Regions from separate parts of the Sinobacterium caligoides genome, predicted to be linked through region 3. Evidence: predicted binding sites of a transcription regulator. Region 3 holds the regulator's gene; each other region holds the start of a gene.
The links. Region 3 encodes sigma-54, which starts transcription at its own class of promoters, with help from an activator protein. Its sites were predicted from a motif close to TGGCACANNNNTTGCNNT; they were not measured.
Positions count from the first base shown of each region.

Region 1: the regulator sigma-54 is predicted to act here: its motif matches at 2,614-2,631, upstream of EDC56_RS10210 (NarK family nitrate/nitrite MFS transporter).
Region 2: the regulator sigma-54 is predicted to act here: its motif matches at 1,512-1,529, upstream of EDC56_RS04085 (VPLPA-CTERM sorting domain-containing protein).

Region 1 is NZ_RKHR01000004.1:779,396-784,602, forward strand. Features, by position in the region: gene radA (DNA repair protein RadA) at 1-143, opposite strand, end outside; gene EDC56_RS10200 (DnaT-like ssDNA-binding domain-containing protein) at 430-1,794, shown strand; gene EDC56_RS10205 (replication protein P) at 1,700-2,380, shown strand; gene EDC56_RS10210 (NarK family nitrate/nitrite MFS transporter) at 2,689-4,161, shown strand; gene EDC56_RS19445 (hypothetical protein) at 4,470-4,652, shown strand; gene EDC56_RS10215 (alginate export family protein) at 4,696-5,207, shown strand, end outside.
Region 2 is NZ_RKHR01000003.1:897,446-902,652, forward strand. Features, by position in the region: gene EDC56_RS04080 (lipid-transfer protein) at 1-720, shown strand, start outside; gene EDC56_RS04085 (VPLPA-CTERM sorting domain-containing protein) at 780-1,349, opposite strand; gene EDC56_RS04090 (hypothetical protein) at 1,811-2,380, opposite strand; gene EDC56_RS04095 (DUF2489 domain-containing protein) at 2,701-3,216, shown strand; gene EDC56_RS04100 (phosphoadenosine phosphosulfate reductase domain-containing protein) at 3,276-3,902, opposite strand; gene EDC56_RS04105 (efflux RND transporter permease subunit) at 4,288-5,207, opposite strand, start outside.
Region 3 is NZ_RKHR01000001.1:15,874-21,080, forward strand. Features, by position in the region: gene lptB (LPS export ABC transporter ATP-binding protein) at 1-585, shown strand, start outside; gene EDC56_RS00105 (RNA polymerase factor sigma-54) at 843-2,357, shown strand; gene hpf (ribosome hibernation-promoting factor, HPF/YfiA family) at 2,507-2,809, shown strand; gene ptsN (PTS IIA-like nitrogen regulatory protein PtsN) at 2,831-3,292, shown strand; gene rapZ (RNase adapter RapZ) at 3,348-4,202, shown strand; gene EDC56_RS00125 (HPr family phosphocarrier protein) at 4,229-4,498, shown strand; gene mgtE (magnesium transporter) at 4,655-5,207, shown strand, end outside.

The sequences.
Region 1 (5,207 bases), on a different contig from region 3:
GCGCCTGCCGTCGTTGGCGCAGGACCTATACGTACTTCGCTCAAGGTGTTCCAAGCGCCACAATCGCCACACTGCCCCTGCCACTTGCTGTAGTCCGAACCACAGTCACTGCAAACATAGGCCGTCGTCTTTTTCTTTGCCACTTAAATCACCCTAGACTATCCATCAATCGCGCTCATACTCGACAACTGTACCAGCGATGTCAACTGCCGCCACTCAGCTCAACCGCCATGATACTAGAACGAGTTGAGAGAGAGGGTAACCCCCTTACATCTGCTTACTGCCATAAACTGGAAAAACACCTATCGCCAGCATAGTCTACAATCTGTTCAAGACATGTCATCTGTCAGTCAATTTTCACTCTCTTGGCTGGTATCGAGATGAAGCGCATCGTAGAATACGCGGTTCGAATGTAGATTTCCGGGCCCCATGAATATGCCACTTTCTCTAGTGCAGCAGCGCAACATTGTTATCCCAAGCCGCCTAGCCGAGCAAATAGGTCTAGAGTGCGCCGTGCTGCTGCAAGCGCTAAGTGATTATGCGCTGCACGCTGAGAACCCTGAGCAAGGGGGCTTTCGTTGGCTGCAGCTACCTAAGAGCAAGCTGCTCGCATTACTCCCCTTCTGGACAGAAAATGATATTCAGCGCATTAGTGACCAGCTTCGTGACGCTGGTCTCATTCGCTTAGACTCTCCACAGCTGGCCCTAACTGACCACTACCGTTTTGCCCTCAACCAAAGCAGCACACCCAGCAAGAATCGCAGCACTAGCACACGCAGCACCATAAGCCGTAACCTGCCCAATTTTACACCGCGCAAGCGCCAGCTAACGCCAAACGCCACGTCTCCCCCCCCTATGCGAGATAGCCATAACGCAGTCAGAGATACGCAGACTTCAACAGGAGAGTCCGAGCACCGCTATTCAGCCCAACAGCGGAATAATAACAGCGGCGTTAACAACCTCCAGCAACGTACTATTGCCCCCAGCTGGCCAACACTCGGGGCCAAGAATAACGGCCAGTTAATTCCCTCCGACTGGCGGCCCAGTGAAAGTAAGATTCAACAACTCAGCGTCATCCATGGCGTACCTGTCGAGTTCTGCCAACAACAGGTTGGCGAGTTCGTCACCTACTGGCTCGATGCCGCCGAGCGACACGTCAGCTGGGAGAGTAAGTTTCACCGTCACATCGTTAAAGAGTGGCAGTATCAGCAGGTTCGCAACAATCAGCAACAGCTCAAAAAACAGAATAAACAAGAGCGCCAAACGGCCGCCGCCGCCGACCTTAACGACTGGCAGCCCAATGCTGAAGCCGTTGAGATCATGCTTCGCGATGGTGTCGATCACGACTTCATCTTCAACGCCGTGCCAGAGTTTATTCTCTATTGGCGCGAGCGTGATTCCGGCGCTGGTCAGTGGAACACCAAGTTTCTACAACATATTCGCATCACCTGGGCGCGCTATAGCGCCACCATTGACAACGACAGCTTGCCACAACTAATGCCCGGCAACTGGTCTCCGAGCGCCGACGCTCTCGACGTATTACGCATGGCCAACATCGATCTCACCTTCGCGGAGAGCCTGATCGGTGAATTCGTGATATTCTGGCGTGACAGCCAACAGCCACAGCGCTCTTGGAACTCTAAATTCATTCAGCACGTGAAGCACCACTGGGCGCGACGCCACCAACTGGAAGCGAAAAATGTCGGATCCCAAGGACATCAAAACTTTACTGGCAAAGACCAACGCAGCCTTGTCGAAAAACACACCGACTCAAGCTGGGCCGACGACCTCTAAAAGTAAGCAGCATACAGCTCCCGACAAGGATGCTGTCATTGCCGCAGTCAACCAGATGTTCGCCGAATTCGACTTGGTCTACCACAACCAGTTTCGCAACGCCTTCCCAACGGCAGAAAAGCTGCACTACGCCAAGAAACTATGGTTCAACAACCTAAAGCACCTCAGCGCAGAAAGCATTATTCAAGCCACTCATCAGGCGATCAGAGAGTCCGATTTTCTACCGACTGTGCACGGTATTTTAAAACACTGTAGCGCCCTCGACAGCTTGGGCCTACCGGACGTCCGCTCCGCCTACGTCGAAGCCTGTAACGCACCGAAGCCCCGACGCAGTCATCAATGGAGCCACCCTGCCGTCTATTTTGCCGGCCAGCAGACCGACTGGTTCTTGATCGAAAGCGGTAGCGAATACAAGGTATTCCCTATCTTCAAGGGACATTACGATCGTCTCTGCGAGAGAGTCAGGCAGGGCGAAGAGCTCGTCGTCGAGCCGCCTCTTGCGTTGCCAGAGACGATCAATCGCCCTCTCAACAGCGAGCAGAGACGCGCCGCCCTCGACAAACTAAAGCAAGATACCGAACTTTAGCAGCCTGCCCCCGCCCGGGGGCCTGCCTCAGCCTAACTATCCTCAGCCCCCTTTCTTTCAGGCCCCCCTGCCCCCTCTAGTTCTCGCTAAAGTCACTCACTCCTATAACAATGCCTAAAAATAGCGCACAGCAATGGTGCATGCACAGTGCCGTACCGCCAACGGCCCCCTACGACGCTCTATCTCCCTCGGGGAAAAATGTAAGCACTTATAAAGTAATGAGAAATTATGAGTGGCACAATTTCTGCTTTATATCTAACAATAACAACTTTAAACAAATAATGATTAGCCCTAGAGGACCTTCAATAATGAGCGAGCAAAAATTAAACTTGCTGAATTTTTCAGACAGTTCGATCAAGACGCTGCACATCTCCTGGTTTGCCTTCTTCCTTACCTTTGTCATGTGGTTCAGCTACGCACCGATGAAACCCTTCATCGTCGAGGCCTTCGACCTCTCCAACGCACAGTGGAAGGCGTTACTCATACTCAACGTCGCACTCACCATCCCCGCCCGCATCATCATCGGCATGCTTGTTGATAAGTTTGGCCCACGTATCGTTTACAGCTTATTACTAGCAATTTCCGCCGTGCTCTGTTGGTGCTTTGCCTTCGCGCAGACTTATGAGCAACTGGCTCTATTCCGCTTCCTCTGCGGCTTTACTGGCGCCGGTTTTGTCATCGGTATCCGCATGGTCGGTGAGTGGTTTCCGGCTAAGAGCGTCGGCCTCGCCGAAGGCGTCTATGGCGGCTGGGGCAACTTTGGTTCCACCATTGCTGCCTGGACACTGCCCGCCATCGCTGCCTACATCTACGGCGGTGACGATGGCTGGCGCTACGCCATTGCCACCACCGGTGCCGTGGCTATGGTATACAGCGCGATATTCTATAGCGTAGCTCGCAACACCCCCGCCGGTTCCACCTACTTTAAACCGAAGAAAAGTGGCGGCTTAGAGGTTAGTAACAAACGAGATTTCTGGTTTTACATCGCGATGAACATCCCTATGTACATCGCTCTAGCCGTGTTGACCTGGAAACTATCTCCCACCGGCGTAGGCTTACTCACCGCAGTAACCGCTAACATTCTCTGGGCTATCTTGGCTGCTATCTTTTGCTTTCAGTTCTACCAGATCTATCAAGTTAATAAAGCTATCTTCTCGCAACCTGCAGCGGAAGCTGACAGCTATTCCTTCAGACAGGTGGCCATCCTCGACTGGGCTTACTTCGTCACCTTCGGCTCTGAGCTCGCCATGGTCTCAATGCTACCTGCATTTTTCATGGAGACCTTCCTCTTAAGCCCCGTTCAAGCTGGCCTACTCGGCGGCGCCTTTGCCGTCATGAACTTAGTCGCACGCCCCGGCGGCGGCTACCTCTCCGACAAGCTCGGCCGCAAGTTGACCTTGTCAGTCCTCGTTGCTGGGCTCGCGTTCGGCTACCTCACCCTCTCCACCATCACCAACGCATGGTCTATCCCTTTTGCCGTCGCAGCTGTGATAGTCTGCTCATTCTTCGTGCAGGCTGGCGAGGGCGCTGTATTTGCCATGGTGCCACTGATCAAGCGTCGCATGACCGGTCAAATTGCCGGCATGGTCGGCGCCTACGGTAACGTCGGTGGGGTAACCTTCCTCACCGTCTACTCCTTCGTCGACACATCAACCTTCTTCATGGTCATCGCTGGCGCTGCCATCATCTGTTTTCTTATGGTGCAGTTTATCACCGAGCCCAAAGGTCATATGCATGAGGTCCTCCCCGACGGCACTGTAGAACTAATTAAAGTCAGCTAATACGTTTACTGTTGCCACACCGCGAGGGTGTGGCAACGCAAGCCGCCTCTCTACTCTATATACCCCATCGAGCTGTATACCCCCCTCTATAGAGCAATACTTTCTAAAAGTTAACTCGATTAATTCTAATATGAAAAAATAAATGCAGTAAATCAACAACCACCTGCACATCCCACTTTTTCGGCAACACGCTATTGACCCCACACACCACTTCAATAGATCATTAAAAAACGGACATTCAATAAAAATAGAAACACTTAAGACGACAAGAAAGATACACCTATCTTGACGTTCAAAGTATACGGAATATGCAACCAACACCTTTTTTCAAACGAAAAATAGAAAATGAACGCCAGCAACAGGCCAGGCAGGCTATCAACCCCCATCGTCTAAAACAACGAACAAAAGTATTCGCCATCGATCGCTCTGTCCTTTTTCCTCGTAATAAAGGCAGCAATATCGTGCGTCATTTAATCAACCAAAGAAGTTGACCGCTAAAACGCAACCATTAAAAACAGAACCTAGGAGAGAACAATGAAGTTCCCATCATCACGAAAGCCATTATTTTGTGCTATCAGCATGATTATTACCGCCGTCAGTACGACTAAAGCTTTAGCCGAAGACGCTTTTTACGAGGCGCTCAGCTCAGGTGAAACAAATTTTGACCTACGTATGCGCTACGAAAACGTCGACCAAGATGGCATAAAAGATGATGCCGATGGCCTTACCGTGCGTACCCGCCTCGGCTATACCACCGGCGGCTTCCACGGGGTCACCGCTGTAGTCGAACTGGAGGACTCTCGTACGGTGATGAGCGTCGATGAATTTTCACCGAACAAGTCGGGCTATCCTGTCATCGCCGACACCCCCGCCACGAACCTCAACCAAGCCTATCTTAAGTATCAAGCAAGCAACGAACTCGCCATCAGTGGCGGCCGTCAGCGTATTATTTTAGATAACGCACGTTTTGTCGGTAATGTTGGCTGGCGCCAGAACGAACAAACCTTTGACGCCGGTAATATTGCCTTTAAAAACGACGCGATCAG
Region 2 (5,207 bases), on a different contig from region 3:
GGCGATACCGAAGAGGACTTCAGCATGGTCAAGGTAAAGAACGCCGAGCACGGATTCACCAACCCCTATGCACGTTATCGCAAGAAGTTTAGCCTCGAAGATGTACGAGCATCGGCCATGGTCGCCGACCCTCTGCGCCTAATGAACATCTGCGCCACCAGCGACGGTGGTGCAGCGATGATCGTGTCTAGCGTCGAGTATGCAAAAAAGATCGGCAAAGGTGACGCGCCCCGTGTCGCAGCCATCTCAACCGTCACCCCAAGCTTTGCCAACTCAGTTGTTGAGATGCCCGATATCGCAACAGACTCTGCTGCAGCCGCCATGGTAGAAGGCCAGAGTTTCCGCGCCTCGCTGCCCATCAAGGCCTACGAGGAAGCCGGCATCAGCCCAAGCGACGTCGATATCGCCGAGGTTTACGATCTTTCATCAGCGCTTGAGCTCGACTGGATTGAAGACCTTCAACTCTGTGAGCGAGGCACTGCCGCGCAGCTGATCCGTAATGGCGACACCAAAATTGGCGGCCGCATCCCCGTCAACACCTCGGGCGGGCTTGCCTGCTTCGGTGAAGCAGTACCCGCACAAGCACTAGCTCAGATCTGCGAGCTAACATGGCAGTTGCGCGGAGAGGCAGGTGAGCGTCAAGTCGATGGCGCCAAAGTTGGCATCACCGCCAACCAGGGCCTATTCGGACACGGCTCTTCTGTTATTATTAAAAAATAGTGATATCAAGCCAATAAAAAAGCCGCTATTTAGCGGCTTTTTTATTACTTAGAAAATTTCTATTTTTTTACTTTGCGACGAGCCATGCCTGCCAAGCCCAATAGCGCCGAGCCAAACATCCATGCCGATGCAGGAAGAGGCACTGCCTCAACATCAACCGCCGAGACAAAACTACTCGTCCAGTTACCCACAGCAGATAAGGTAAACGATGTTATATTATCGGCACCCAACTCCCAATAGTTAGACCCCCCCTTAAGAATCGTTGTAAAACCAGAGCTATCCGTATAACGAAACTGATCCTTTCCGGTCCAATCGTTCCATGTCCCACTATCAAACGTCAGGCTGTTTAGCCTTACCGCACTAGTAAAGCTAAACGTCATTGTCTCTCGACCCCAGGACTGAAAGTGATTCACCCCCCCCTTAACACCTAGCCCACCCCGGTTCATAGTAATGTTGGCATCACGCCCCTTACGAGTACCACTCACCGCCATTGTGGTACCGTCGCCGATCACCTGATTAAAAGCCGGCGCATTACCAGCCCCACCGGTAAAATCAATCGTTGCGGCAGTGGTAGCAAAACTCGCCGCTAACGCCAATGACGCTACAGACAACTTAATTTGAAAACTCATACCAATAACTCCCGTTAACACTTTATATTTATCGTTCTTAGAATTAACAGCCACCCTTTTAAAAGCAGCAAACACTAAACACCTTCTGCTACAACAAGCCAGCCCACGACATAAATATACGTAGTGTCTTTAAGGTGTTAAAACTATGCCCTAACTATAGTAAGAGCAATTATTAGGCCAACAACGCAATTAATTGAAGCCGTGGCTTATCAATACGTTACGCGGACAAAAAAACCTTCTGCACGACTCTTGTAATTAATATCGACAGCGCTTAAATTCTATAACTATTTGAGTTTAAGATATTTACGTCACTTTCTAGATATAGAACGTAAGTTCTGTGAAGTGTACCCCTCACAAATATCAACGCCGTCACAGCTCAGTCGAGTTTCTATGCACCAAGCTTTTGTATATAGTTCCGACCACCCATGACGAATCGCTCACTGAGCCTGATAGCGAATTTATTAAACAGCAGAACTACGGGCTCGCGCTAGGCTAGCTCCTCCTAGGATCGCCGACAGGAATAACCAGGCAGCACTTGGTAGGGGCACCGGCTCCACATCAATATCCGCAATAAACGTGCTTGTCAGAAAGCCTTTCGCCTCTAAAGTAAAAGAAGTAATCCCTTCTGCCCCTAAGTCCCAGCGCCAATTACTCCCTTTCAATAGCACTGAAATGCCACGACTATCGCTATAACGGACCTTATCCTCACCCGACCAGTCATTCCAAGTCATTGAATCAAAAGTCAAATAACTTAAATTCACTGCCTCAGTAAAGCTAAACACCATCTTTTCTCGCCCCCAGGACTGAAAGTGACTCACCCCACCATTGACCCCCAACCCCCCTCGATTGCCAGTCACATCTGCATTGCGCCCCCGCCTCTTCGCAGTCACCGACAAAACGATACCCTCAAAATCACGCTCAAGGACCGAAACCTTGCCCGAACTACGTGTGAAATCTAACGAGGTTGCCGATGCCTCAAAGCCCGCAAACAATGCCAATACCACCACCGTCCACCTAAAGTGTACTTCCATGTTAGCGACTCCATGTCGATATCTATCTTATTAGAATTGAATACTGCTATATGTCGCTGCAGATATTAGCCAACTTCCCCCCAGCAATCATCACTGCATAGTACATCGACATCATATCCACTTAATATGCACCAATAAGACCTCAACACATAAAACTCACTAGCAAGCTCGCACAGGATTCATTTTTCGATAGCTATCGCAACACGCCCCTTAACGACAAACCTCACGTAATTGATTTTATAACAAATCTTCTTGACTCTTCTCGATAAACCCCTAGATATGCTATATTCGCCGCCACATTCTGTCATCGAGCGATTATCATGAGCGAAGCCAACGCCTACCTATTATTAAGCTTAGGGGTCATTATCGTTATTATTCTCAGCTACCTCGCCTACCGGTCAGTACAGGCTGTAAAGATTAAAGAAAATGACCAGAAAAAGATGGTTGAGCAAGTACTCGCCGACCAGCAACAGCGAAGAGACTACGCGCAAGAAAGTATACGTCTGCTTACCCTGGGAGCCATCGACCAACAAGTAGGGGCTATCGAAGCTAGTATCCGCATCAACGGCTTAATGGACTTTATGGGTTACAACGAAGAACAGAGAAGGCCCTATCAAATTTTTAACGACGTTGCGCTTGCAACCAACCACATACCTGTTCGTGATGATTGGAACGAATTGAGCAGAAAAGAGAAAAGTAAGCACGAAAGAACCATGAGTGCTCTAGAAAAAAAACACCAAGAAGCGATCTCCTGCGCCCTCAAGCAGCTAAAAGACGAGGGGTTTCTCGCCGACAAAAGTACTGCAAAACAAGCACCTATGTTTTACGCAGCCTAATATAGAGAAAAATTAGCAAAAAAGCCTCATATGAGGCTTTTATCAACGACCTAAACTTATCAACCGCCAGTATGCAAACCACATTCGCGCTTATCTTCAACCTTGGTCGGATCAAAATAACGCTTACAGCTAGGCAGCTTATTCTCTGCCATATAGCTATCGACCTGCTTATCATCCCAATAGAATATTGGCGCAACCTTCAAAATACCACGGCTATCCCAAGAGACGACATCCAACGTTTCGCGAAACGCCGTCTCATTATTGCGTATACCCGTTAACCATACTTCGGGCTTATGCTGCTCTAACGCTCTTTGAAAGGGCTCCAACTTCACTTGACGAGTAAACTCCTTGTGCAGAGCCTCATCGTCCAGCGTTGGTATCCCCATCATTGCATCACGGCGAGCCGTCGTCATTAACGGTGCATAGCTCTGCAGATTCAGCTGTAAATCTTCCGTCAATTGCTCCGCAACTAAATAGGTATCACGAGTATTATAACCTGAGTCAATCCACAACACCGGGACACGACGATCAACCTTAACCAACAGATGCAACATCACTGCAGCGTTTGGACTAAAGCTTGTTGTTTGAATAGTCTGCCGCTCTAACGACAAAGCCCACTTAATAATTTCTTCTGCTGACTTATCACGCAACTGAGCGTTTATTTCGGCCAGATCTAAATTCTGCATGTTATTATCCTCAACATCTACACCCACTCAATCGCACATCATCGTGTATTTAGTCGGGAAGCGAAACTATAAGCAAACAGAAATATATAATCAACGCCCTTCTTTATAACTTTTAACTATATGCTTATAGTACACGTAGTGGCAGTGAAAATAACACGATCAGTTCGAACCACCACTACTCGCGAAAGACCTGCAACCTATTGTTGAATATAGACAAAAAACACAACAATCATCCTCTCTAGTAACAGATAATACCTTTTCGCAGGCCAAACAGCAGTATTGTTTGAGTAACTTTGAGGGCCGTACCAGCTCCACCGCTTTAAACCCACAATCAGGACATTGAATAACTCTACGCATCAAACAACCGCCTTAAACAGCATAAACATTACCCTTCATCACATGATACTGGCAACGAAATGCTGAACAATGAGCGTAGATCTGCCAAGACCATATAGAGACAAGGGATAAGCAACAGCGTAATCACGGTCGCAAAAATAATGCCGAAGCCTAATGACACAGCCATTGGAATAACAAATTGCGCCTGTACACTGGTCTCCAACAACATGGGTAGAACGCCAAAAAACGTTGTTAAGGATGTCAATAGAATCGCCCTAAACCGGGCTCCGCCTGCTTCTAAAACCGCGTCCAATATCGTGCTTCCGCGCTCAATACTTCGATTTATAAAGTCGACCATAATCAAGCTATCGTTTACCACCACTCCTGCTAACGCGATAATGCCAAAAATTGACATCATGCTAACAGTCATACCCAACACCGCATGACCAAAAACAGCACCAATCAAGCCAAACGGAATAACGCACATGATAATAACCGGCTGGCTATATGAGCGTAATGGAACCGCTAACAGTGCATAGATACCCAGCAACGCCAAAAAGAAGCCTACAAAAAGCTCTTTCTCCATTGTTTTCGCCTCCTGCGAGCTGCCGTCAAGCTCGTAGCTCACCGCGGGGTATTTTTGCAATAACTGCGGCAAGTAATTCTCAATGATCTCATTGCTTACCTGTTGAGGCTCAATACGACTTTTATCAGCCTTAGCTGCGATCTGGGCAGCACGTTGCCCGTCTATACGATTTAGCTGCGCCTCAGCTAATGTGTTTTCTATCTCCACCACAGACAATAGCGGCAATTCATCACTGCCGTTACGTATTGTCATATTTTCAAGCGAAGCAAAAGATTCTCGTTGCTGCAACGGATAACGTACCATGACTCGCACCTCATCCGCCCCCCGCTGAATACGCTGAGCCTCGACACCGTAAAACGCCTGTCGAACTTGCAAGGCTATGT
Region 3 (5,207 bases):
ATGGTTGTCGGTATCGTCCCCCAGGATGCAGGACAGGTCTGGATCAACGACATCAACATCTCTGCCGAGCCCATGCACGGACGAGCAAAGTTCGGCATCGGTTATCTCCCACAAGAAGCCTCTATTTTTCGCAAACTTTCCGTTGAGGACAACTTGCTCGCTATACTGGAGACCCGTCACGACCTTAATCGCCAACAGCGACGTAGTAAAATGGAAGGGCTACTGCAAGAGTTTCATATTACCCATATCCGCAAGAGCCTCGGCATGTCGCTATCCGGTGGCGAGCGGCGGCGCGTTGAAATAGCCCGAGCTCTGGCTACCGAACCCGAATTCATCTTGCTTGACGAGCCCTTTGCGGGTGTCGACCCTATCTCCGTCAATGAGATAAAGGCAATTGTTAATCACCTAAAGTCCAAGGGCATTGGCGTACTGATTACCGATCATAATGTACGCGAAACTCTCGACATCTGCGATAAAGCCTATATTGTCAGCGAAGGCTATATTATCGCTGAGGGCAATGCCGATGCAGTACTCGCCAATCAGCAGGTTCGCAAAGTCTACCTAGGTGAACAGTTCAAGCTCTAAGTTGCGCACAACTGCAGCAACAAAACCGGCCTAAAGTTTGCCTGCCAGAGCTAGGCTCGCTAAACTGACCGCGGATACTTATAAAAACGACTGTATTATTATGGGTTACATCACCGTCACCGGCTGCCGAATAACCTCTACACCTAAGCAGCCATCGACCACCCGCCTGGCAACAGACACAGTCCTCAGATACACAACGCGACGGCAGCCCGCTTCTTATTTTCTTTCATTCTGGCTGCTCAGGAGACACTGACGTAGTGAAACAGTCACTTCAATTAAAGATGGGTCAACAGCTCACCATGACCCCGCAGTTACAGCAGGCTATCCGTCTGCTGCAACTATCGACACTCGACTTACAGCAGGAGATTCAACAAGCTCTTGAATCAAACCCAATGCTCGAAATCAGTGAAGATGATAACAGTCAGGGAGGGCTGAGTAGCGAAAATAACCTCGAGGCTTTAAACAGCTCTCAAGAAGGACCATGCCAGAGCACAGAGGAACATAAAAAAACGGAGCCAACAGACCCTAGCGCAGATACCAGCCACGACGATATCGACTGGTCTCAACCGGACACCATTCCCGATTTGCCAGTCGACACTCAGTGGGATGATGTCTATCAAAACACCGGCGGTAGTGCCGGTACCGCGACAGACGACTTCGATTTTGACTCACGCAATAGCCAGTCAGAAACGCTTCACGATCATCTACTCTGGCAACTCAATCTCACCCCTATGTCAGATACCGACCGAGTTATTGCCATGTCGGTCATCGATGCCGTAGAGCCTTCCGGCATGCTCTCTTTGAGCGCCGAGGAGATTCACGCAGGGCTTGACCTCGCCTCCCCGGTAGAGCTTGACGAGGTGATGGCCGTACTCCACCGCGTACAACAATTTGACCCCCCCGGCGTTGCCTCACACGACCTAAAAGAATGCCTATTAATACAACTGAACCAACTACCGGAAGATACCCCTTTGTTGGCGGAAACAAGGAAGGTGATCACTCATTACCTTCCTTTATTGGGTAATCGGGACTTCGCCCAACTGATGCGTCGTGCCAAGATAAAAGAGCCACAGTTAAAAGTAGTTATCGCACTAATACAAAGCCTTAACCCTAGGCCTGGTGACTATATCAATGAGGAGGATACCCAGTACATTGTACCGGACGTCTTCGTGCGGAAAACTGCTGAGCACTGGCAAGTAGAATTAAACCCTGATGTTTCACCAAACATACGTATCAACGGAAACTATGCCGCACTGATTAAGCGTGCCGATAGCAGTAGTGACAACACCTTTCTTAAGGACAACCTACAAGAGGCCCGCTGGCTGTTAAAAAGCTTACAAAGTCGTAATGAAACACTAATGAAAGTGGCTAGCAAAATTGTCGAACTACAGCAGGGTTTCCTTGACTACGGTGAGGAGGCCATGAAACCTATGGTGCTGCTGGACATTGCTGAAGCTGTCGAAATGCATGAGTCGACGATATCCCGAGTCACTACTCAGAAGTACATGCACACACCGCGCGGCATCTTCGAACTCAAGTACTTCTTTTCTAGCCACGTCAGCACAGAGAGCGGTGGCGAGTGTTCCTCCACCGCCATCCGCGCCATTATCAAGAAGTTAATAAACGCCGAAAACCAACGTAAGCCATTGAGCGATAATGCAATAACAAAACTCCTTGCCGAACAAGGAATCAAGGTCGCACGCAGAACAATAGCCAAATACCGCGAGTCGATGATGATTCCTCCATCCAACGAGCGTAAACAGCTGGTTTAAAGTCAGCATATGTTAGCTACAATTTATAGACGAAAAATAACAAAAAATTAGAGTGAGCCATTAACAAGCGACAACGCATGCAATCAAAAATGCTCAGCAAAGTCGCATACCGATATGCAGCTATACCGATACAACAGAGAGGAATATATATGCAAATCAACATCAGCGGTCATCACCTAGAAGTTACTAACGCGCTACATGACTACGTTGTCGGTAAATTTGATCGTTTAGATCGTCACTCAGATCTGATAACCTCCTCATCCGTTACTTTATCGATAGAAAAAACACGGCACAAAGCAGACGCCAGCCTCCATGTAACTGGAAGCAGCCTTGTCGCCTCTTCGGAGAGCGGTAATATGTATGCCGCCATTGATCTATTAGCCGACAAGCTTGATCGTCAACTGTTAAAGTATAAAGAAAAATCCACGTCGAATAATCACGGCCTCCGTTAGCCACTCTAGATATTGATCATTATGCAGCTGCCTAATATTCTTACTGTAGAGCGCACTTATTGTGATGCTCCTGGGTCGTCGAAGAAACGACTCCTCGAAACTATTTCTGAGTTTATCTGTAACGACATTAGCGCGTTCGATGCCGAGGAGCTTTTTCAGCGCTTAAAAGCTAGGGAGCGCCTCGGAAGCACAGGTATTGGGCATGGCATAGCAATCCCACACTGTCGAGTTCCCAACTGCATTACCATCACTGGCGCCCTCTTTAAACTAAAACAAGCCATTGATTTCGACGCAATTGATAATCAGCCCGTCGATCTGTTCTTTGTTTTATTGGTACCGGAAGAGGCTTGCGATCAGCATCTACAGGCGCTCTCTCTACTTGCGGAACAGTTTAACAACCAAGACTATTGCCAATCTCTCCGTGACGCCAGCAGTAATCAAGAGTTATTCGACGCAGCCATTAATATCGTCACCTCCGCTTAGGCTTTATTAATAACGGCCTTTAACATAATGAAAATGAGAAAAAGGACATAGGCAGATGAGACTCGTAGTGATTAGTGGCCGCTCTGGATCGGGAAAGAGCACCGCCTTAAATGTACTAGAGGACGCTGGTTTCTTCTGCATCGACAACCTGCCTGCTTACTTACTACCCGCACTCATTAGCGAGACGCATGCCAACTCATCCCCTGAGCACGAGAGGTTGGCCGTCTGCATTGACGCCCGCAACAACTCTCACAGTCTCTCCGAGTTTCCCCATGTAATGAAAGCCATACCAGAGGAGCTTGATACTTCTATCATCTATCTCGATGCAGCTGATAGCCGCCTCATTCAGCGCTTTAGCGAGACGCGTAGAAAGCACCCCTTGAGCAATCAACACACGGCTCTACAGGAAGCTATTATCAATGAACGCCGAGTGCTGCAACCCATAGCCAACATTGCTGATCTGACCATTGATACCAGCAAGTTGACCTATCACGAGCTACGCGACTTCATTAACAAGGAGGTAGCCCAGCAAAGTAACAATCAGATGACTGTGCTGTTCCAATCGTTCGGTTTCAAACATGGCAGCCCCTCCTACGCCGATATGATCTTCGATCTTCGCTGTTTACCTAACCCGCATTGGGTGACCTCTCTGCGGAGCCAGACTGGCTTAGACGCCGGCGTCAGAGAGTTTCTCGAAGGGGAGCAAGATGTCGATGAGATGCTCAACGATATCACCGCCTACTTAGAGCGATGGCTGCCACGCTTTCTCGCCAACAACCGCTCCTACACCACCGTCGCCATCGGCTGTACCGGAGGGCAACATCGTAGCGTCTACCTAGCAGACAAACTTTTCCAACACTTCGAGGAACATTTTGATCATGTACAAATTCGTCATCGTGAACTCGAATAACAACTTCAAACGCCGATAAGTCTGCCATGGTTAAACAACAAGTAGAGATCATCAACAAATTAGGCCTACACGCCAGAGCCGCCGCGAAACTGGTTACCACGGCGACGAACTTCGCCTGCAGCATACAAGTGACTAAAGATGGCCGCAGTGTCGATGGAAAAAGCATCATGTCGGTCATGATGCTGGCCGCCTCCAAAGGCTGCTGCATCATCATTCAGTGCGACGGTGAAGATGAAAACGATGCCCTAGAAAGCTTGTGCCGCCTTGTGAACAACCGTTTTGACGAGGAGGAATAGTTCATCAGCGGCGGTAAAAAACACCATTGTTGACGAGTGTCAGCGATAATAGATTGTTGTCACACAGCATTTCTTGCATAATCGCGTGCAAACACATACACCAACAGAAAAGGTCACGCCTAGCGCTTACCCACCTCTCTTCGTCGAGTATTCTGCATGCCGCAAGCAAACGATCAAGCCCAAACTCAGCACCACTTACGCACTCTCTCCGACGCTGTCGATACGGGCGCTCTGCAGAGTATTAGGCACTTGCTTAAAAGCCTCTCGTCCCCCGATATAGCCCACCTTATCGAGTCCTCCCCTCCCAGGCAACGTGCTGTTCTATGGCGCTTACTCGATAGTGAGCGCGAGGGTAACGTGCTACAAGAACTCGGTGATGACGTACAGGCGCAGTTCCTTAAAGGCATGGATACCGATGAGCTCATCGCCTTAACCGATGGTCTCGAGCCCGACGATATTGCCGACATACTACAGCAGCTTCCCGATCGTATCATTCAAGAAGTGCTGCTCGCGATGGATACGCAAGACCGTCAACGGGTAGAAAAAATACTTCCATATCAAGAAGATACTGCCGGCGGCCTAATGAATACTGACAATATCAGTGTCAGGGCAGACATCACTCTAGATGTCGTATTGCGCTATCTCCGACGGCTACCAGAACTCCCAGAAATATTCGATACCATCTTTGTTGTCAACCGCAACGACCGCT